DNA from 2 places in the Nocardioides nitrophenolicus genome. Region 2 is predicted to be linked to the other one. Evidence: riboswitches for the same ligand, from Rfam matches in the RefSeq annotation. Region 2 holds a riboswitch; the other holds the start of a gene.

Region 1 (10,620 bases), 420 kb from region 2:
TCGTCGACGGGGAGCGGATCGAGGCGCCGTACGTCATCGTGGCGATCGGCGAGCCCGGGGCGCTCGCCAACGCGATGACCTTCGCCCTCGGCCCGAAGAAGCAGCTCGAGGAGGACGGCGCCGTGGTGGCCGTCCAGCAGCTGCGCACGGTCGACATCGAGTCCGTGGTGCGCCGCGAGCAGCCTTCGTTCGCCGTTCCCGACTAGGAAGTCGCGCGCACGGGTGTGTCGTCGCGCGCGGAGCAGGTGTCACCTACCCGCGCGATCTCCCCGGGCAGTAGCCTTCGGGCCATGACGAACCCCGCGGACCTGAAGTACACCGTCGAGCACGAGTGGCTGCGGCAGCCCGGCGAGTCGGCCGGCTCGGTGCGGGTCGGGATCACCGACTACGCCCAGGACGCCCTCGGCGACATCGTCTACGTCTCCCTGCCCGAGGTGGGCGCGACGGTCACCGCCGGCGACTCGTGCGGCGAGCTCGAGTCGACGAAGTCGGTCAGCGACGTGTACGCCCCCGTCTCCGGCGAGGTGGTCGCCGTCAACGAGGCTCTCGACGCCACGCCCGAGCTGGTCAACAACGACCCCTACGGCGCCGGCTGGCTCTTCGAGGTGGTGCCGGCCGACGCCGCCGATCTCGACGGGCTGCTCGACGCCGCCGCATATGAGGCCCAGCTCGACAACTGATCCGGTAGGTTCGTAACAGACCCACCGTGAGGAGCAACTGATGCCGTTCTGCACCGCCTGTGGTCGGCAGAACCCCGATGACGCCCGCTTCTGCTCGCAGTGCGGGAACCGCCTGGTCGCCCCCGAGCCGGCGCCCGTGAGCGACGCGACCGCCACCATCCAGTTCGGCGGCGGAGCCGGCGCGAACGCCGGCGTCGAGACGTCCGACCGCGCCCTGAGCCCGGTCGACGCCGCGGCCGTCGACGCGCTCCCGGTCGGCCATGCGCTGCTCGTCGTCCAGAAGGGGCCGGGCTCCGGCAGCCGGTTCCTGCTCGACGCCGACGAGGTCAGCGCCGGCCGCCACCCCGAGAGCGGGATCTTCCTCGACGACGTCACGGTCTCGCGTCGGCACGCCGTGTTCCGCCGTGACGGCGACAACTTCACCGTCGAGGACGCCGGCAGCCTCAACGGCACCTACGTCAACCGCGACCGGATCGAGAAGGTCCAGCTCAAGGACAGTGACGAGGTCCAGGTCGGCAAGTACCGCCTGGTCTTCTTCGCGGGTCACGAGAGCGCCTGAGGGACGGCTGCGGGATGACTGCTGCCGTCGCTCGGGGCGAGCGGGAGCCACGGCTCAACATCGGGCAGGTGCTCGACCGGCTGCGGGCCGACTTCGAGGACATCAGCATCCCCAAGATCCGGTTCCTCGAGGCCGAGGGCCTGGTCAAGCCGGAGCGCACCCCCGCGGGCTACCGCAAGTTCTCGGAGGCCGACATCGAGCGGCTGCGCTACATCCTGCGGATGCAGCGCGACCACTACCTGCCGCTCAAGGTGATCGGCGAGCACCTCGACGCCATCGACCGCGGCCTGGCGCCGCCGGAGCCGGAGCCGGTCGTGCCGACCGTGCCCACCGTCGCGCTCGGCGCCGACGGGCTACCCGCGCCCGAGTCCTTCCGCCGCACCGACCGGTTGCGACTCTCGCGCAAGGAGCTGATCAAGGTGGCCGAGATCGACGAGGAGCTCCTCGGCCAGCTCGAGTCGTTCGCGCTGATCAGCCCCTCGCCGACCGGCCACTACGACACCGACGCCCTGGTGATCGCCCAGACCGCGCGCGAGCTGGCCGACTACGGCATCGAGCCGCGCCACCTGCGCGCCTTCCGCGCCGCGGCCGACCGCGAGGTCGGGCTGATCGAGCAGGTCGTCACGCCCCGCAAGGGCCGCGACGCGGGGGCCAGCGCCCGCGCGGAGGAGGCGGTCAGCGAGATCGCCGCCCTGTCCGTGCGGCTGCACGCCACCCTGGTCAAGGCCGGGCTGCGCCGGCTCTGAGCCCTCCGGGGCGGCTCGACCCGACGCAGTAGGCTGGACGCATGCGCGAGGTCGACGTGATGGGTGTCCGGGTGGAGATGCCCTCCAACCAGCCGATCGTGCTGCTGCGGGAGGTGTCCGGCGAGCGCTACCTGCCGATCTGGATCGGGGCGGTCGAGGCCACCGCGATCGCCTTCGCCCAGCAGGGCGTCGTCCCGCCCCGGCCGCTGACCCACGACCTGATGAAGGACGTGCTCGCCGCCACCGGCAACGAGCTGAGCGAGGTGCGGATCACCGACGTCCGCGAGGGCGTCTTCTACGCCACCCTGGTCTTCGCCTCGGGCGTCGAGGTCAGCGCGCGCCCGTCCGACTCGATCGCCCTCGCGCTGCGCACGGGGACCACGATCTACTGCGCCGAGGACGTGCTCGCCGAGGCCGGGCTGGCCGCGCCCGCCGAGGAGGAGGACGAGGTCGAGGCGTTCCGCGAGTTCCTCGACCACGTCTCGCCGGAGGACTTCGGCGCCGAGGGGTGAACCTCAGGCTCAGGGTGAGGGTTTTCGGCGACACGCCCGGTCACGTCTTTGACCGGCCCGATGCCCCGGCCGTACCGTGAGGGAGTCGAAACGACAGCAGTGCAATCCCCCCTGCATCCGCACCGCGACCTGGAGGATCCGTGAACGAGCAGCAGCCCGAGAAGGTCGGTCAGGACGTGACCGCGGCGACTGCTGCCGCCGAGGAGCAGGGCCTGCTCTTCACCGATGACGTGTCCCCGCTGCCCAGCGACCTCGGCTACCGCGGCCCGACCGCGTGCAACGCCGCCGGCATCACCTACCGCCAGCTCGACTACTGGGCCCGCACGGGCCTGATCGAGCCGAGCGTGCGCGGCGCGAAGGGCTCCGGGTCCCAGCGGCTCTACAGCTTCCGCGACATCCTGATCCTCAAGATCATCAAGCGGCTGCTCGACGCCGGCATCTCGCTGCAGAACATCCGCACCGCCGTCAGCCACCTGCGGGAGCGGGGCACCGACGACCTCACCCAGGTCACCTTGATGAGCGACGGCGCCTCGGTCTACGAGTGCACCAGCAATGACGAGGTGATCGACCTGCTGCAGGGTGGCCAGGGCGTGTTCGGCATCGCCATCGGCGGCGTCTGGCGCGAGATCGAGGGCACCCTCGCCGAGCTCCCGAGCGAGCACGCCAACGTGTCGGAGCCGTCGGCTCCGGTCGCCGGCGACGAGCTCGCCGCGCGCCGCGCCGCCCGCAACGTGGGGTAGCCTGTCAGTCGCTGTTGATGCCGCACGGGAGAGTCAGACCCCGTGTCTGCGCCGAAGGGGCAATCCCTCCCCGGAACCTCTCAGGCGCCAGGACCGTGTGGAGCAGGCAACTCTGAAGGCGCACTGGCGCGCCGACAGAGGGGGAGGGCTCGAACGCATTCGACCCGACCCGAGGAGCACGCCTGCTCATGAGCGCCCCCTTCGTCACTCGTCACATCGGACCCGACGACGCCCAGGTCGAGACCATGCTCGACCGTCTCGGTCACGCATCTCTCGACGCCCTGATGGACGCCGCCGTACCGAAGTCCATCCGCTCCTCCGAGCCGCTCGGGCTGCCGGCCGGCGTCGACGAGGAGACGGCCGCCGCGGAGCTGCGTGCGCTCGCGGGCGCCAACGTCCCCGGCGAGTCGATGATCGGGCTGGGCTACCACGCCACGGTGACGCCCGCCGTGATCCGGCGCAACGTGCTCGAGGACCCGAGCTGGTACACCGCCTACACGCCCTACCAGCCGGAGATCTCGCAGGGCCGGCTCGAGGCGCTGATCAACTTCCAGACCATGGTCTCCGACCTGGCCGGCCTGCACACGGCCGGCTCGTCGCTGCTCGACGAGGGCACCGCCGCGGCCGAGGCCGTGGCCCTGGCCCACCGCGCCAACCGCAAGGCCACCGGGCCGTTCGTGGTCGACGCCGACGCACTGCCGCAGACCATCGACGTGGTCGCCACCCGCTGCGAGGGGCTCGGCATCGAGATCGTGGTCGCCGACCTCGGCGCCGGCCTGCCCGAGGGACCGGTGTCCGGCGTGCTGGTGCAGTACCCGGGCGCCTCCGGCCGGGTCCCCGACCTCGAGCCGATCATCGACGCCGTCCACGAGCAGGGTGGCCTGGCCGTCGTCGCCGCCGACCTGCTCGCGCTGACCCTACTCGAGGCGCCGGGCGCGCTCGGCGCCGACGTCGTCGTCGGCTCGGCCCAGCGCTTCGGCGTGCCGCTGTTCTACGGCGGCCCGCACGCCGGCTTCATGGCCGTGCGCGAGGGACTCGAGCGGCAGCTGCCGGGCCGCCTGGTCGGCGTGTCGGTCGACGCCGAGGGCCACCTGGCCTACCGCCTCGCCCTGCAGACCCGCGAGCAGCACATCCGCCGCGACAAGGCGACCTCCAACATCTGCACCGCGCAGGTGCTGCTCGCGGTCACCGCGGGGATGTACGCCGTCTACCACGGTCCCGACGGGCTGCGCGCCATCGCCGGCGACATCCACGGCTTGGCCCGCCGCGCCGCGGCGTCCCTCGTGGCCGCGGGGGTCGAGGTCGTCAACGAGAGCTTCTTCGACACCCTCACCGTCCGGGTGCCCGGCCGGGCCGAGGCGGTCGTCGCGGCCGCCCGCGAGGCCGAGATCCACCTGCGCCTGGTCGACGCCGACACCGTCGGCGTCGCCTTCGGCGAGACCGCGGGGGAGACGACCCTGAGCGCCGTCCTCGGTGCCTTCGGCGTCACCGAGGTGTCGGCCGAGGGCGACGCCGGACTGCCCGAGGACCTCGAGCGCACCACCGAGTTCCTCACCCACCCGGTGTTCAACACCCACCACAACGAGACCTCGATGCTGCGCTACCTGGCGCGCCTCTCCAACCGCGACTACGCCCTCGATCGCGGCATGATCCCGCTCGGCTCGTGCACCATGAAGCTGAACGCGACCACCGAGATGGAGCCGATCTCGCTCGCCGGCTTCGCCCACCTGCACCCCTTCGTGCCCGCCGCCGACGCCGACGGCTACCGCCGGCTGATCGACCAGCTCGAGGGCTGGCTGGCCGAGGTCACCGGCTACGACCGGGTCTCGATCCAGCCCAACGCCGGCGCGCAGGGCGAGTACGCCGGCATGCTCGCGATCCGCAACTACCACCGCGCCAACGGCCAGGGACAGCGCGACGTCTGCCTGATCCCGTCCTCGGCCCACGGCACCAACCCGGCCTCCGCGGTGATGGCCGGCATGAAGGTGGTCGTGGTCAAGGCCAACGACGACGGCACCGTCGACCTGGTCGACCTGCGCGCCAAGTGCGAGCAGTACACCGACACGCTCGCCGCGATCATGGTCACCTACCCCTCCACCCACGGTGTCTACGAGGAGACCATCACCGAGCTCTGCGACCTGGTCCACGAGCACGGCGGCCAGGTCTACATCGACGGCGCGAACTTCAACGCCCTGCTCGGCTACGCCGCGCCGGGCAGGTTCGGCGGCGACGTGTCCCACCTCAACCTGCACAAGACCTTCTGCATCCCCCACGGTGGCGGCGGTCCCGGCGTGGGTCCGGTCGCGGTGCGCGCCCACCTGGCGCCGTACCTGCCCACCCACCCGCTGCACCCCGACGCCACCCGCCGCGAGGGCACCGGCGCGATCAGCGCGGCGCCCTTCGGCTCCGCCGGCATCCTGCCGATCTCGTGGGCCTACATCCGGATGATGGGCGGCGAGGGCCTGACCCGCGCCACCGCCGTCGCGGTGCTCTCGGCCAACTACGTCGCCGCACGCCTCGGTGAGCACTTCCCGGTGCTCTACCGCGGGGATTCCGGGCTGGTCGCCCACGAGTGCATCCTCGACCTGCGCCCGATCACCGCCGAGACCGGCGTGAGCGTCGACGACGTCGCCAAGCGGCTGATCGACTACGGCTTCCACGCCCCGACCATGTCCTTCCCCGTCGCCGGCACGCTCATGGTGGAGCCGACCGAGTCCGAGGACCTGGCCGAGCTGGACCGGTTCTGCGACGCGATGATCGCGATCAAGGGCGAGATCGACCGGGTCGCCGCCGGGGAGTGGGACGTCGATGCCTCCCCGCTGCACCACGCCCCCCACACCGCCCGGGCGCTGGTCGGCGAGTGGGACCGCGCGTACTCCCGGGAGGTCGCCGTCTTCCCGGCCGGCATCTCGCCCGACAAGTACTGGCCGCCGGTGGCCCGGATCGACCAGGCCTACGGCGACCGCAACCTGGTCTGCGCCTGCCCGCCGACGGAGGCCTACGCCGAGTGACCTCCTACGACGACGCGCTGGCCGCACTGCAGGCCGCGGGCCGGCTCCCGTCCGTCTCGGCCGCGGTTGCCCGCGGCGGCACGCCGGTCTGGCAGGGCTGCGTGAGCGTGCTGCCCGACCGGGAGGTGACCAGCGCGTCGTCGTACCGGATCGGGTCGATCACCAAGACCCTCACCGCGGTGCTGGTGCTCCAGCTGCGCGACGAGGGCCTGCTGTCCCTCGACGACCCGATCGGGCGGTTCGTGCCGGCGGGTGGCTACGCCTCGGCGACCGTGCGCGACCTGCTCGCCCACACCGCGGGACTGCAGAGCGAGCCCGCCGGTCCCTGGTGGGAGCGCGTCGACGGTGGCTCCGTCGCGGAGCTGCTCGCCGCCAACGACGGCAGCGGGCGGGTGGCCGCGGCGGGGGACTACTACCACTACTCCAACCTCGGCTTCGCGCTCCTCGGCGAGGCCGTAGCGCGGCTGCGTGGCGAGTCCTGGTGGTCGGTGGTCCGGTCCCGGCTGCTCGAGCCTCTCGGCATGACCGCGACGGCCTACGACCCGCCGGCCGACCACGCACCCGGCCGCAGCGTCGACCACTTCGCCCACACGCTCTGGGCCGAACCGCACACCGACACCGGTGCGATGGCTCCCGCCGGGCAGCTGTGGAGCACCGTCGGCGACCTGCTGCGCTGGGCCGACTTCCTCGCCACCGGACACCCCGGGGTGCTCTCCGCCTCGACCCTCGACGAGATGGCCACCCCCGTCGGTGCGGCGTCGGCGTACGGTCTCGGGCTGCGGCTGCTCTCCACCGGTGGTCGCACCCTCGTCGGCCACACCGGCTCGATGCCCGGCTTCGTCGCCTCGCTGTTCGTCGACCGCACCACCCGCGATGCCGTGGTCGCACTGGCCGACGCCACCACCGGACTCGGCGCGGAGCGGGTGCCGGAGCTGTTCCTGGCCGCCTCGCCCGGTCCTGCGTCGGGGGCGGTGGCGCCGTGGCGGCCCTCGCCGCGGCCGGTGCCGGCGGTCGTCGCGGACCTGCTCGGGGTCTGGTTCTGGGGGAACACCGGCCTCGGCCTGGAGTGGACCGGCGGCGAGCTACTGGTGCGCGACCTGCGCTCCGGTGAGCTCGAGGAACGCTTCACGCCGACCGGCGACGGCTTCCTCGGCATCGACGGCTACCACCGCGGCGAGACGCTGCGGGTGGCCCGGCGTGCGGACGGCACGGTTGGTCATCTGGAGTGCGCGACCTTCATCTGGACCCGCACGCCGTACGACCCCGATGCCCCCATCCCGGGGGGTCCTGCTCCGGCCGCGTGACCGGAGGGGGCATGATGCTCCCGTGAACGAGAACACGTTCCAGTTCGCCTGGTTCCAGCAGTCCACCGCCGGCCTCGACCCCCTGCCGCTCGCCCAGAGCCTGTGGCGCGAGGACCAGATGCACGGCGTCGCGGTCAGTGGCCTCCTCGCCCGCGCCCTCGAGCAGACGCTGGCCGCCGCCGGCCGGACCGGACTGGTCCCCGCCCGCTACCACGTCGACCTGTTCCGTCCCGCCCGGATGAGCACCACCACCGCCTCGGCCCGCATCGTCCGCGAAGGACCCCGCCTCGTCCTCCTCGACGCCGTCGTCGAGCAGGACGGCGAGGTCGTCGCCCGCGCCGGCACCACCTTCCTCGCCCCCTCCGCGGACGTCGCCGGCGACGTCTGGACCCCTCCGGGCGACCGCCCCACCCCGCCACCCGCCGACCGGCTCCCCGAGCCCGGGGAGCACCACGTCCCCTGGTTCGCCAGCGCCGCCCCCTGGTCCGACGACTTCGGCGACCACCAGAACGCCGGCCGCCACCAGACCTGGCAGACCGCCGTCCCCATCGTCGCCGGCGAGGAGTGCACCCCGTTCCAGGCCGTCGCCTCCATCGCCGACGCCACCAGCATGGTCACCAACTGGGGCACCCGCGGCGTCGAGCACATCAACACCGACATCGACCTCGCCCTGTGCCGGCTCCCCGACAGCACCCGGCTCGGGCTCCGCGCCACCCACCACGTCGCCGCCGACGGCATCGCGGTCGGCACCGCCGAGGTGTTCGATGCGTCTGGTGTGCTCGGGAGTGCCAGCGTGACCTCGCTGGCCAATGCCCGGCGTACGGTCGACCTGTCGGGTGGGGTGGAGCCGCTGGGCGCGGTCTGAGGGGCGGTCAGCTGTTGCGGTTTGGTCCCAAACCGCAACATTTCGGGCCGTTCACGTGCGGTTTCTGCCCAAACCCGGCGCGCTATCGGTGACCTGGATGGTCGTCGCGCCGCCGGCCGGGCGGGCGGCGCGAGCTGCGAGTGGTCGCTCCGCTGCGGCCACCGAGCCGGGCTGCCGAGTCCGGCCAGCGAGTCCGGCGACCAGTCCGGTCGTGCCGGCGGTCGAGTGCTCGACGACCGGACCGGTGCACCCACCCGGCTGGGCCGTGACCGCATTGCGGTTTGGACCCAAACCGCACGAATTCGGGCCGGTTGGCTGCGGTTGTTGCCCAATTCCGTCGGCGTTGGAGGCTGTCGGCGGCCCGGCGACCGACACCTGCACTCCGACGAGCGGCGGACCGGACAACCGTGGAGCTGTACGTCGGAGCCCGGCTCGGCGCCGCGCTGAGCGTTGCGGTTTGGTCCCAAACCGCAACATCTCGGCCTCAGAACTAGCGGTTTCTGCCCAATCCCACCCGCACCGGTCCACCTGAAACCGCTCCCGGGACGTCACGGCGCCACTGGCCGTAGACCTCGAGCTCGCCCCGGCTGCGGACCAGGCAGTCCGGCCGGGTCACCCCGCCTGAGCGTCGTCCACGACCTCGGCGTCGACGGCGAGGTCGAAGTCGAAGGTGAGCTCGTCGCGGTCGAGATCGGCGAGGGCGGCGAACTCGCTGGAGGTCAGCGCCTTGGGTGTCTCCTCGATCTCGCTCGGGGCGGGGATGGTGGCGATGGGGTCGGCGGCGTTGAGCTTGCGGGCGGCGGGGAGGACGGAGCGCTCGAGGGAGCCGGTGAAGGTGTTGAAGTCCTTGACGCTGCGCTGGATCGAGCGGCCGAGCTTGTCGACGTGCTCGGAGAGCTTGAGGATGCGGCGGTAGAGGACCTGGCCGAGCTCGAAGAGGACCTGGGCGTCCTCGGTGAGCGCCTCCTGCTTCCAGGTGAAGGCGACGGTCTTGAGCATGCCCCACAGGTTGGTGGGGGTGGCCAGGACGATGCCCTGCTTGAAGGCGTGCTCCATCAGCGAGGGGTCGACCTCGAGGGCGGCGTTGAGCAGCTGCTCGTTGGGGATGAAGGCGACGGTGAACTCGGGGCTGATCGCGAGGCCGGTCCAGTAGCCCTTCTGGGCGAGGGTGTCGACGTGGCCGCGGACCTTGCGGGCGTGGTCCTCGAGGAGGCGCTGGCGCACCTCGGGGTCGAGGCCCTCGCGCTGGGCGTCCATGAACGCGTTGTAGGGGACCTTGGCGTCGATGGCCATCTGCTTGCCGCCGGGCAGGTTGATCACCATGTCGGGGCGACGAGCGCCCGAGTCGGCCTCGACGGAGTGCTGCAGCTCGAAGTCGACCCGGTTGAGCAGGCCGGCGGTCTCGACGAGGGTGCGCAGCTGGGTCTCACCCCAGGCGCCGCGGACGGCGTTGTTCTTGAGCACCGAGGCGAGGGTGTCGGCGGCCTTGCGCGAGTCCTCGACCGAGCGCTGGGTGTGCTTGATCTGGGTGGCGAGCTCGGTGTGCTGGCGCACCCGGGCCTTCTCGAGCTCGTCGACCTTGAGCTGCATCGAGCGGAGGTGCTCGACCACCGGGGTGAGCGTCTTGAGGACCTGGGTCTGGCCGGCCTCGCCGCGCTCGCGCTCCTGCTGGGCCTGGCGCTGCTGCTCGACGAGGGTGCGGTAGCGGGCGCGGGCGTCGTCGACGGCGTCGCGGAGCTCGTCGACGGTGGCCAGGGCGCCGGTCAGCTCGGCCTGGACCGCGGCGCGGGCGGCGGCCTCCTCGGCGCGGGCCTCGGCGGTGGCCGACTCGCCCTGGAGCCGGACTCGCTCGATCTCGTGGCGCAGCTCGGCGAGGGCGGTCTCGTGACGCGCCGCGACCACCTCCGGAGCCTCGCCCGGAGCGGCCGGGAGAGTGGCCTGGCGCACCATCCAGCCGACTCCCGAGCCGAGCAGGAGACCGAGGAGGAGAGCGAGGAGGATGGCCATGGAGTCAGTCAAACAGGAGGGTCCGACGGAAAGGGGGAGGGGCACGCCGCCGCGCCGCTCCTTCCGCTGAGCGAAAGGCCAATCTTGTGGCTCAGGTCACGTCCCTCCTAGCGTCGGGGCATGACCGATCATGTCGTCCTCGTCCACGGTGCCTGGCACGGAGCCTGGTGCTGGGAGCCCGTGATCCCGCACCTCG
Region 2 (10,620 bases):
TGCTCACGTCCGCCCACCTCCGCTCGATGTACGGCGTCCCGGCGGAGCGCTACCTGGAGTTCGCGGCGGTGCGGGGCGACGCCAGCGACAACCTGCCCGGCGTGCCGGGCATCGGCGAGAAGACCGCCGCCTACCTGCTGTCCCACATCGGCTCGATGCGGGAGATCTGGGCCGACATCGAGCACGACGAGGGCCGCTCGGTGGTGGCGGCGCTGGACGCGTGGGCCGAGGAGACCGGCGCCCGGCGTACCGGCGCGACCGTGCTCAAACGGCTCTCGGCGCCGGGCGCACGCGACACCTACGAGTTCAACCTGCGGATGATGGCGGGCCGCACCGACCTCGACCTCGGGCTGACGCCCGACATCCCCGGTACGCCCGGCCTGCTCCCCCTCGACATCGCCCGGGTGGAGCGCGTGGTCGGCCACCTCGACATGGAGTCGACCACCGCGCTCGCGCTGCGGGTCCTCACCGGCGACCCGGCGTCGGTGCCTCGCGCCTGACATGCTGACCGGGTGACCGACCCACAGGACGACGCCCCGGCCCAGGGCCTCACCGAGCTGCTCGCCCGCCGCTTCCTCACCACCGACGAGGCCCGCCCCGAGAAGGTCGTCCGGTGGCACGCCCGCGGTCGTCGTACCGCCCGGGAGAACATCGCCGACCTCGTCGACGCCGGATCCTTCGTGGAGTACGGCCGCTTCATCACCGCCGCCCAGGAGCAGCGCCGACCGCTGGCCGAGCTCGTCGTCGAGGCGCCCGCGGACGGCATCGTCGGCGGCACCACCACCATCGACGGCCGGCCGGCCGCGGTGCTGTCGTACGACTACCTGGTCATGGCCGGCACCCAGGGCATGCGCGGACACCGCAAGTCCGACCGGCTGCTCGAGCTGATCGGCCGGATGGGCCTGCCCACCGTGTTCTTCACCGAAGGCGGCGGCGGGCGGCCGGGCGACGTCGACCTGCCGATCGTGTCGGCGCTCGACGTCGGCTCGTTCGCGCTGTGGGGCGAGCTGGAGGGCGTGGTGCCGCGGATCGCCGTGGTGTCGGGCCGGTGCTTCGCCGGCAACGCCGTGCTCGCCGGCTGCGCCGATCTCCGGGTGGCCACACCCGACGCCAACCTCGGCATGGCCGGGCCCGCGATGATCGCGGGCGGCGGGCTCGGGCAGTTCGCGGCCGAGGAGATCGGCCCGGTCGCGGAGCAGGCGGCCAACGGCGTGGTCGACGTGGTGGTCGACGACGAGGCGGAGGCCGTGGCCGTCGTACGCCGGCTGCTCGGCTACCTCGACGGACCGGCCGCCTCGGGGGCGGCCGAGGACCCGACCGCCCTGCGCACGATGCTGCCGGCCAACGACCGCGAGGCCTTCGACGTGCGCCCGGTGGTCGAGGCGCTCGCCGACGCCGACAGCGTGACCTGGCTGCGCGAGGCATGGGCGCCGGAGCTGGTGACCGCGATCGCCCGGGTCGACGGCATCCCGCTCGGCGTCCTCGCCAACCAGTCCACCCACCTGGCCGGAGCCCTCACGGCCGACGCGTCGGCGAAGGCGGCCGACTTCCTCGAGCTGTGCGAGCGCTGGCGGCTGCCCGTGCTCTCGCTGGTCGACACCCCGGGGTTCATGGTCGGCCCGGACGCCGAGCGGACCGGTCTGGTGCGGCACGCGGCGCGGTTGGTCAACGCCGGGGCCCGGCTGAGCGTGCCGCTCGTCGGCGTGGTGCTGCGGCGCGGCTACGGACTCGGCGCCCAGGCGATGCTCGGCGGCAGCACCCACCGACCGCTGCTCACCGTCGCCTGGCCCGACGCCCACCTCGGCCCGATGGGGCTGGAGGGCGCGGTGCGGCTGGCGATGGCGCACGAGCTGGCGGCACTGCCCGAGGCCGAGCGGGAGGCCACGGTCGCGCGGCACACCGCCGAGCTGCGTACCCACGCCAGTGCCCTCAACGCGGCGCGGGTGTTCGAGATCGACGACGTCATCGACCCCGCCGAGACCCGGACGGTGGTCGCCGCGACGCTCCGGGCGGCGGGCGGCCAGCCCCGGTAGTGCAAGGCGCTCCCGCGCACGCCGCCACGACCTCGGCCACCCCCCTCGCCAAATATGAGCAACTCACTCATATTTGATCCATGACCACCACCTCCGCCAGCACCGGCCTCAACGACGTGGACCTCGAGGCCGTGACCGGCCTGGTCCAGGCCGTCCAGGACGACCCGACCAAGGCCGGGACCACCTGGGCCGCCCACGTCACCTGGGACGGCGCCTTCGCGTCGCACGCCACGGTGCGCGGCTTCGCCCCGATCCGCTCCGACGAGCCGCCCGCGCTCGGCGGCGGCGACACCGCTCCCAACCCGGTCGAGCAGCTGCTCGGCGCCCTGGGCAACTGCCTCGCCGTCGGGTACGCCGCCAACGCGACCGTCGCCGGCATCGAGCTGCGCGACCTGCGCATCGACCTGCAGGGCGATCTCGACCTGCACGTCTTCCTGGGCCTCGCCGAGGGGCATGCCGGCTTCAGCGCGATCCGGGCGAGCGTCTCGATCAGCTCCCCCGCCTCCCGGGCCGAGCTGGAGGCCCTGCACACCGCGGTGCTCGCCAGCTCGCCTGTCGGTCACACACTGCGCAACGCGGTGCCGGTCGAGGTGACCCTGGCCTGAGCCCGGGCAGCATCAGTGGATCAGGTCGCGCCAGTTCGCCGGCACCCGGCCGCGCGGCCCGGGCGCCGGCTGGTCGTCGGGGTGGCTGGTGGGCGCGGCGAGCTCGGGGCCGGCGTAGTAGTCCTCGCCGGCGTAGTCCCAGAACCAGTCCTCACCCGGCTCGTACGACTGCACGATCGGGTGCCCGCTCTCGCGGAAATGGGCGGTGGCGTGCTGGGCGGGCGAGCTGTCGCAGCACCCGACGTGGCCGCACGCCGCGCACCGGCGCAGGTGCACCCACCAGCCGTCCGCGGCCGTGCACTCGGCACAGCCCGGCCCACTCGGCGGTACGTCGGTCTCGATCGCGGGGATCTCCTCGGCCATGACCCGACCCTAGGAACCGAGGTCAGGGGATGTACAGGGTCGCCTTGATCGGGTTGTGGTCGGACGCCATCGGGGTGGCGTACCTGCCGCCCGCGAGCACCGCGATGTTCTCCCAGCTCGGCACGGTGATGCCCGGCGAGACGAAGATCCGGTCGACGTGGGTCGGCCAGGTCGTCGAGCGCGGCGGGTCGGTCTTGAAGCCGTGCGCGGAGTTGAGGTACGGGTAGGTCAGCTGGGCGGCGATGTCGACGGCATCGGCGTACCCCGCGCCCTCCATGACCAGGCGGGGGGTGTCGGTCTGCCCTCGTCGATCGAGGCCACGGTGCGAGTTGAAGTCGCCGAGCACGACCGTCGGCCGGCCCGGGAACGCGCCGGTGACCCGGCCGAGGACGTAGGAGGTCTCCTGCTGGCGGATGCCGTCGGCCTTGCCGTCGCGCAGGTGGACCGCGGCGATGGCGACCTGCTTGCCCGTCGCCCGGTGCTGGATCAGCGCCTGGCAGAAGCCGTGGTCGCGGTCGCCGAACCTGGTGAACCGGGTGCCCTTGCTGTTGGCCTTGGGGTCGACCACGGCGTACGCGCTGGAGCGGACGTAGGCGGTCTGGCTGAACAGCTTGCGCTTCTTGCTCCGCTGGGTCTGGCAGGCCAGCTCGTAGCCGCGCTTGGCCATGACCTTGCCGATCCAACGCTTCTTCTTGCCGTACTTGTGGGCGACGTGGCCCTCGACGAACACCAGGATGTCGGACCCGATCCGGTCGATGTCGGCGACGACCTTCTTCTGCCGCTTCTTCCACTTCCAGCCGCTGTTGCACTTCGACTTCGAGCCGCAGCGCAGGTTGAAGGTGGCCGCGGTGGTGGCCAGCGCGGTCGGGGTGACGGCGCGCGAGACCGGCGGGGTCACCTTGCAGGCCCGCGGGCTGCCCGCACCGCCGTTGTTGCCCAACAGCGCGAAGCAGTACGTCGTGCCGGCCGTCAGCCCTCCCACGACGGTGCGCGTCCCAGCGATGCCGCGGCCCACGAGCTGGCCGGTCATGATCGGCTCGCCCTCACCCTTGAGGGCGTAGACGTCGTAGGCCGACGCGCCGGGCGCGGGGTCCCAGTCGAGGGTGATCGCGACCGACCCGTCGCGCTGGACCGCCTGTCCGGAGATCCAGGGCGCGGTCGGCCGCGCGGCCGCATCGGCGGAGGTCACCGCGGACGCCAGGCCGAGGGTGACGGCGAGTGCGGTCAGGACGGGAAGCAGACGACGCATGGGCTTTACCTTTGCGTAAAGAAGGGCCTTCACGCAGGTCGATCCCCAAAATGGGTGATGACATACCCGTTCGACACCGGCCGATGGCTCACCAGGGTGAGGGCTCGTAGTCCTTCACGAAGCAGCCGTACAGGTCCTCCCCCGCCTCGCCGCGCACGATCGGGTCGTAGACCCGGGCCGCGCCGTCGACCAGGTCGAGCGGGGCGTGCCAGCCCTCGGCCGCGATCCGCAGCTTCTCGTGGTGCGGCCGCTCGTCGGTGATCCAGCCGGTGTCGACGGCCGTCATCAGGATCTTGTCGGACTCGAACAGCTCGCCCGACGAGGTGCGGGTCATCATGTTGAGCGCGGCCTTGGCCATGTTGGTGTGGGGGTGTCCGGCGCCCTTGTAGCGCCGGGAGAACTGCCCCTCCATCGCGGACACGTTCACGATGTAGGCGCGGCGGGCGCCGTTCTGGACCGCCGCACGCAGCGCCGGGCGCAGCCGGGAGTTGATTAGGAAGGGCGCGATCGAGTTGCAGAACTGCACCTCGAGCAGCTCGAGCGGGTCCACCTCGTCGAGGACCTGGGTCCAGGAGTTGTTGTCCTGGATGTCGGGGATCAGGCCGCCGGCGTCGATGGCCGTGCCGGCGAGATGCTGCTCCAGCGACGCGTTGCCGGCCTTCAGCGCGAGCGCCGTCAGCGACGCGGCGTTGTGGGCGGCCAGCGCCGACTCCGCCGACTCCCCCTCGTGGTGGGCCACCGCATGGTCGGAGAGCGCCCCCGCGATCGCCGCCGGGTGGGCCTCGGAGATCCGGTCGAAGGCGACCATCTCGGGCAGCTCGATCCCGCTCGGCAGCGGCGCGAGCTCGCCCTCGGTGAGGTGGGAGTAGGCGCCGGGCAGCCGGCGTACGGTCTGGCAGGCGTTGTTGATGATGATGTCGAGCGGGCCGTCGGCCGCGACGTCGTCGGTGAGCGAGATGACCTGGGTGGGGTCGCGCAGGTCGATGCCGACGACCTTGAGCCGGTGCAGCCAGTCGGCGGAGTCCTCCATCGCGGCGAACCGGCGCACGGCGTCCTTGGGGAAGCGCGTGGTGATCGTGGTGTGCGCCCCGTCGCGGAGCAGGCGCAGCGCGATGTACATGCCGATCTTGGCCCGGCCGCCGGTCAGCAGCGCCCGCTTGCCGGTGAGGTCGGTGCGCTGGTCGCGCTTCGCGTGGCTCTTCGCGGCGCAGCGCGGGCACAGCCAGTGGTAGAACGCGTCGACGAGGGTGAAGTCCTCCTTGCAGATGTAGCACCCCCGCGCGGTGAGCAGCTCACCGGCGAAGGCGCCCTGCGCGGTGGAGACCAGCGGGATCCCGGCGGTCTCGTCGTCGATCCGCATCGGCGACCCGGTCGCCGTCTTCTCGATGATGTCCTGGTCGTGACGCTGCCGCTCGAGCCGGATCTCGGCCCGGCGCTGCTTCTTGATCAGCTTGTACATGTACGACGCCGCGCGCTTCATGGTGCGCACGTCCTCGTGGTCGGGATCGAGCAGCGGGACCTGACGCAGGACCTTGAGGGTGATGGCGAGCTCGTCGGGGTCGATCCCGGCCAGCCGCTCGTCGGTGTCGGGGCGAGGCACCGCCCGATGGTACGGGGCCCGGCCCGCGGATGCCGTATGCTCGCTGCGCGCCATGATCGGCGTCACAACTCAACATCGCGCCGTTCGAACCCCGGCGGGAGAGTCCCTGTCCCTCGTGGACGGGGCGCCGAAGGAGCAAATCTCCCCAAGAATCTCTCAGGCCCCCTGACCGCCGGGACGAGGCGAACTCTGGAAAGACGGACCGGACCCACCGGCCCGCACCCACGGTGCAAGCCGCCCGGCCGGGCGGTGAAGCTCTCAGGTAGCGATGACAGAGCGGGGAGGCAACCCAGCCACGAGTCCGGCGTACGCCGTGCTCCCCACGAGGAAGCCTCCCGATGACCACACCTTCCGTGACCCCACGGCTCACCCCGCTGCACGACGTCCATGCCGCCCTCGGCGCGTCGTTCACCGACTTCGCGGGCTGGCAGATGCCGGTCCGCTACGCCTCGGAGACCGCCGAGCACCGCGCGGTCCGCACGAGCGCGGGACTCTTCGACCTGACCCACATGGGCGAGATCGAGCTGGTCGGCCCGGGCGCCGGCGCCGCGCTCGACCACGCCCTGGTCGGCCGCCCCTCCGCGATCGGCGTGGGCCGGGCCCGCTACTCGATGATCTGCGCCGAGGACGGCGGGATCATCGACGACCTGGTCGTCTACCGGCTCGCCGACGAGCACTTCCTCGTCGTCGCCAACGCCAGCAATGTCGCCGTCGTCGCCCCCGAGCTGGCCGCCCGCGCGGCGGACCACGACGTCACGGTCACCGACACCTCGGCCGACTGGGCGCTGCTCGCCGTCCAGGGCCCCGCGTCCGCCGAGATCCTGTCCGGGCTCACCGACCTCCACGTCCCGGACCTCACGTACTACGCCATCGACGCCGGCACCCTCGCCGGCAGCGACGTGCTGCTGGCCCGCACCGGCTACACCGGCGAGGACGGCTTCGAGATCTACTGCAGGCCGGGCGACGCGGCGGCGATCTGGTCCGCGCTGAGCACGGCGGGCCAGGCCCACGGGCTGGTCCCGGCCGGCCTCGCCTGCCGCGACACGCTGCGCCTGGAGGCCGGGATGCCGCTCTACGGCCACGAGCTGGACCGCGACACCACGCCGTACGAGGCCGGCCTGGGCCGGGTCGTCGTCCTCGACAAGCCCGCGGGCTTCGTCGGCCAGGAGGCGCTGGCGCGGCGCGAGGAGGAAGGACCGCGGCGGGTGCTGGTCGGCCTGGTCGCCACCGGCCGCCGCTCGCCCCGCGCCGGCTACCCGGTCGTCGACCCCGCGACCGGCGCCGAGGTCGGCGTCGTCACCAGCGGCTCGCCCTCCCCCACGCTGGAGAGGCCGATCGCCATGGCCTACGTCCCGCCGGCGCTGGCCGCCCCGGGCACGCGGGTCCAGGTGTCGCTGCGCGGCACCCTCGAGGACGCCGACGTCGTCGAGCTCCCCTTCTACCGCCGCAACCGCTGAGCCGTCAGGAGTCACCCATGAGCAACCCCACCCACGTCCAGTACACCGCCGAGCACGAGTGGATCGCCCTCGACGGCGACACCGCCAAGGTCGGCGTCACCGCCTACGCCGCCGACGCCCTCGGCGACGTCGTCTACGTCGACCTGCCGGCCGTCGGCAGCACCGTCACCGCCGGCGAGTCCTGCGGCGAGCTCGAGTCGACCAAGTCGGTCAGCGACCTCTATGCGCCGGTCACCGGCGAGGTGGTCGAGGTGAACGACGCCGTCGACGCCGACCCGAGCCTGGTCAACAGCGACCCGTTCGGCCAGGGCTGGCTGTTCGTCGTCAAGGTGACCGCGACCGGCGAGCTGATGGACGCGGCGGCGTACGACGCACTGATCGCGGAGGCATGACCGCCGTGGTGCCGGAGGGGCGCAGGCTCCTCCGGCTGGAGGTACGCAACGCGGAGACCCCGATCGAGCGGAAGCCGTCGTGGATCCGCACGAAGGCGGTGATGGGCCCCGAGTACCGCGGCCTGAAGAAGCTGGTGACGTCCGAGGGCCTGCACACCGTGTGCCAGGAAGCCGGCTGTCCCAACATCTTCGAGTGCTGGGAGGACAAGGAAGCCACCTTCCTGATCGGTGGCGACCAGTGCACCCGACGCTGCGACTTCTGCCAGATCGACACCGGCAAGCCCCAGCCGCTGGACCGCGACGAACCCCGGCGGGTAGCGGAGTCGGTGCAGACGATGGGCCTGAAGTACGCCACGATCACCGGCGTCGCCCGCGACGACCTGCCCGACGGTGGTGCCTGGCTGTACGCCGAGACCGTCCGCGCGATCCACGACCTCAACCCCGAGACCGGGGTGGAGAACCTGGTCCCGGACTTCAACGGCGACCCCGACCTGCTGGCCGAGGTCTTCGAGTCCCGACCCGAGGTCCTGGCCCACAACGTCGAGACCGTCCCGCGGATCTTCAAGCGGATCCGACCGGGCTTCCGCTACGAGCGCTCGCTCGACGTGCTGACCCGGGCCCGCGCGTTCGGGCTGGTCACCAAGTCCAACCTGATCCTCGGCATGGGCGAGACCCGCGAGGAGGTCTCCCAGGCACTGCGGGACCTGCACGAGGCGGGCTGTGAGCTGGTCACCATCACGCAATACCTGCGCCCGAGCGTTCGGCACCACCCCGTCGAGCGGTGGGTCAAGCCCGAGGAGTTCGTCGAGCTCGCCAACGAGGCCGAGGAGATCGGGTTCAGCGGCGTGCTGTCCGGGCCACTGGTGCGCTCGTCGTACCGGGCCGGACGGTTGTACCGTCGAGCCATGGAACTCAGGAGCCAGTGATGGCGCTGAGCGTCTTCGACCTCTACTCCATCGGCATCGGGCCGTCGTCGTCCCACACGGTCGGCCCGATGCGCGCGGCACACACCTTCGCCGCCGGCCTCGCGGCCGACGGGGACCTGCCGCGCGTCGCGCGCGTGCGAGCCGAGCTGTTCGGCTCGCTCGGCGCGACCGGCCACGGCCACGGCTCGGTCAAGGCCGTCATCCTCGGACTCGAGGGTGACGATCCCGCGACCACCGACACGGCGACGTACGACGCCCGGGTGGCGACCATCCTCGAGACCCAGCAGCTCCGGCTCGCGGGCGAGCGGGTGATCCACTTCGAGGCCGACGACGTGGTGATGCACCGCCGGCAGTCGCTGCCCGCCCATCCCAACGGGATGATCTTCACGGCGTACGACGAGGAGCGCGCCGAGCTGCGCGCCCGCACCTACTACTCGGTCGGTGGCGGCTTCGTCCTCGACGACACCCAGGTGGGCGCGGACCGGGTGGTCGTCGACGACACGGTGCTGCCGTACCCGTTCACGACCGGCGGCGAGCTGCTCGCGGTGTGCCACGAGGCTCGGCTCAGCGTCTCCGACATCATGCTCGCCAACGAGCTGACCTGGCGTACCGAGGCCGAGGTGCGCACCGGTCTGCTGGAGATCTGGCGGGTGATGGCCGCGTGCGTCGAGGAGGGCTGCCACCACGAGGGCGTGCTCCCGGGCGGGCTTCGGGTGCCGCGGCGCGCGCCGGAGCTCTACGCCACGCTGAGCGCGGCCGGCAGCGAGGACCCGCTCGACGTCATCGACTGGGTCAACCTGTACGCGCTCGCCGTCAACGAGCAGAACGCCTCCGGCGGCCGGATCGTCACCGCGCCCACCAACGGCGCGGCCGGGATCGTGCCGGCGGTGCTGCACTACTGGGTGCGCTTCGTGGCCAAGGACCTCCCCCAGGAGCAGGTCGACGACGGCATCGTGCGGTTCCTGCTGACCGGCGCGGCGATCGGCATCCTGGCCAAGATGAACGCCTCCATCTCCGGCGCGGAGGTCGGCTGCCAGGGCGAGGTCGGCTCGGCGTGCGCCATGGCCGCGGGCGCGCTGTGCGAGGTGCTCGGCGGCTCCCCCGAGCAGGTCGAGAACGCCGCCGAGATCGGCATCGAGCACAACCTCGGCCTGACCTGCGACCCGGTCGGCGGCCTGGTCCAGATCCCCTGCATCGAGCGCAACGCCATCGCCTCGGTCAAGGCGATCAACGCCGCCCGGCTGGCCAGCCACGGCACCGGCTCCCACAAGGTCAGCCTGGACAAGGCGCTCAAGACCATGCGGGAGACCGGACGCGACATGAAGACGAAGTACAAGGAGACCTCGCGCGGCGGGCTCGCCGTCAACGTCATCGAGTGCTGACGGCGTCCCGGCGCCGCTCAGCTCGCCGTCCCCCGTGCCGATGTGCCCCGTGGGAGCCGTCGACAAGAGGGGGCACGGGCCGTGGCACGACGCGTCTCCCGGGCGATGCTGCCCGGGGCCGGGTTCGCGGTGGCGTACGCGCTGGCCATTCTCGCCGGCCGGGCCACCCGGGTCGAGGGCAGCGAGGTGTCGCTGGTGTGGCCGGCGGCGGCGGTGGCCGTGCTGTGGGGGCTGCACGCGGCCGGGCTCCCGCGTGGCCGGGCGGCCGTCCACTGGGCCGGGCTCGCGGCACTGACCTTCGTCGTCAACCTGGCCACCCACGCGCCGGCGGACCTGGCGGCGTGGTTCGTGCTCGTCAACGTCGCGCTGGCAGCGGTCACCACCCTCGCGCTGAGGTACGGCGGGCGCCCACCCCGGCTGCGGGAGCCGGCCGATCTTGGCCGGCTGGTCGGGGCGATCGCCGCGGGGACCGTGGCCGCCGCGCTGCTGGCCGTGGCCTGGCTGGCGCATGACGGCCAGGCCGACCTGCTGCGCACCTTCGCGCTGTTCGCGGTCCGCAACGGGGTGACCGCCCTGGCCGGGGTGGCGGTGGTGCTGCGCCTGCGCGACGCCC

Evidence for each region. Region 2 has a riboswitch for glycine ahead of gcvT (glycine cleavage system aminomethyltransferase GcvT). Riboswitches for the same ligand answer to the same signal wherever they lie in the genome.
Region 1: it holds a riboswitch for glycine, as region 2 does, so the genes downstream of both, gcvP (aminomethyl-transferring glycine dehydrogenase) here and gcvT (glycine cleavage system aminomethyltransferase GcvT) in region 2, are expected to answer to the same signal.

Annotation. Positions count from the first base shown of each region.
Region 1 is NZ_JAFBBY010000001.1:5,580,893-5,591,512, forward strand. Features, by position in the region: gene JOD66_RS26765 (DUF881 domain-containing protein) at 1-206, shown strand, start outside; gene gcvH (glycine cleavage system protein GcvH) at 291-680, shown strand; gene JOD66_RS26775 (FHA domain-containing protein) at 721-1,239, shown strand; gene ftsR (transcriptional regulator FtsR) at 1,254-1,985, shown strand; gene JOD66_RS26785 (bifunctional nuclease family protein) at 2,027-2,497, shown strand; gene JOD66_RS26790 (MerR family transcriptional regulator) at 2,638-3,237, shown strand; glycine riboswitch at 3,253-3,343, shown strand; gene gcvP (aminomethyl-transferring glycine dehydrogenase) at 3,426-6,248, shown strand; gene JOD66_RS26800 (serine hydrolase domain-containing protein) at 6,245-7,552, shown strand; gene JOD66_RS26805 (acyl-CoA thioesterase domain-containing protein) at 7,575-8,417, shown strand; gene JOD66_RS26810 (DNA recombination protein RmuC) at 9,030-10,424, opposite strand; gene JOD66_RS26815 (alpha/beta fold hydrolase) at 10,545-10,620, shown strand, end outside.
Region 2 is NZ_JAFBBY010000001.1:5,159,661-5,170,280, reverse strand. Features, by position in the region: gene JOD66_RS24855 (5'-3' exonuclease) at 1-500, shown strand, start outside; gene JOD66_RS24850 (acyl-CoA carboxylase subunit beta) at 513-2,033, shown strand; gene JOD66_RS24845 (OsmC family protein) at 2,114-2,638, shown strand; gene JOD66_RS24840 (UBP-type zinc finger domain-containing protein) at 2,651-3,001, opposite strand; gene JOD66_RS24835 (endonuclease/exonuclease/phosphatase family protein) at 3,024-4,250, opposite strand; gene JOD66_RS24830 (SDR family NAD(P)-dependent oxidoreductase) at 4,339-5,850, opposite strand; glycine riboswitch at 5,936-6,032, shown strand; glycine riboswitch at 6,038-6,127, shown strand; gene gcvT (glycine cleavage system aminomethyltransferase GcvT) at 6,189-7,307, shown strand; gene gcvH (glycine cleavage system protein GcvH) at 7,325-7,699, shown strand; gene lipA (lipoyl synthase) at 7,696-8,625, shown strand; gene JOD66_RS24810 (L-serine ammonia-lyase) at 8,625-10,007, shown strand; gene JOD66_RS29685 (diguanylate cyclase domain-containing protein) at 10,089-10,620, shown strand, end outside.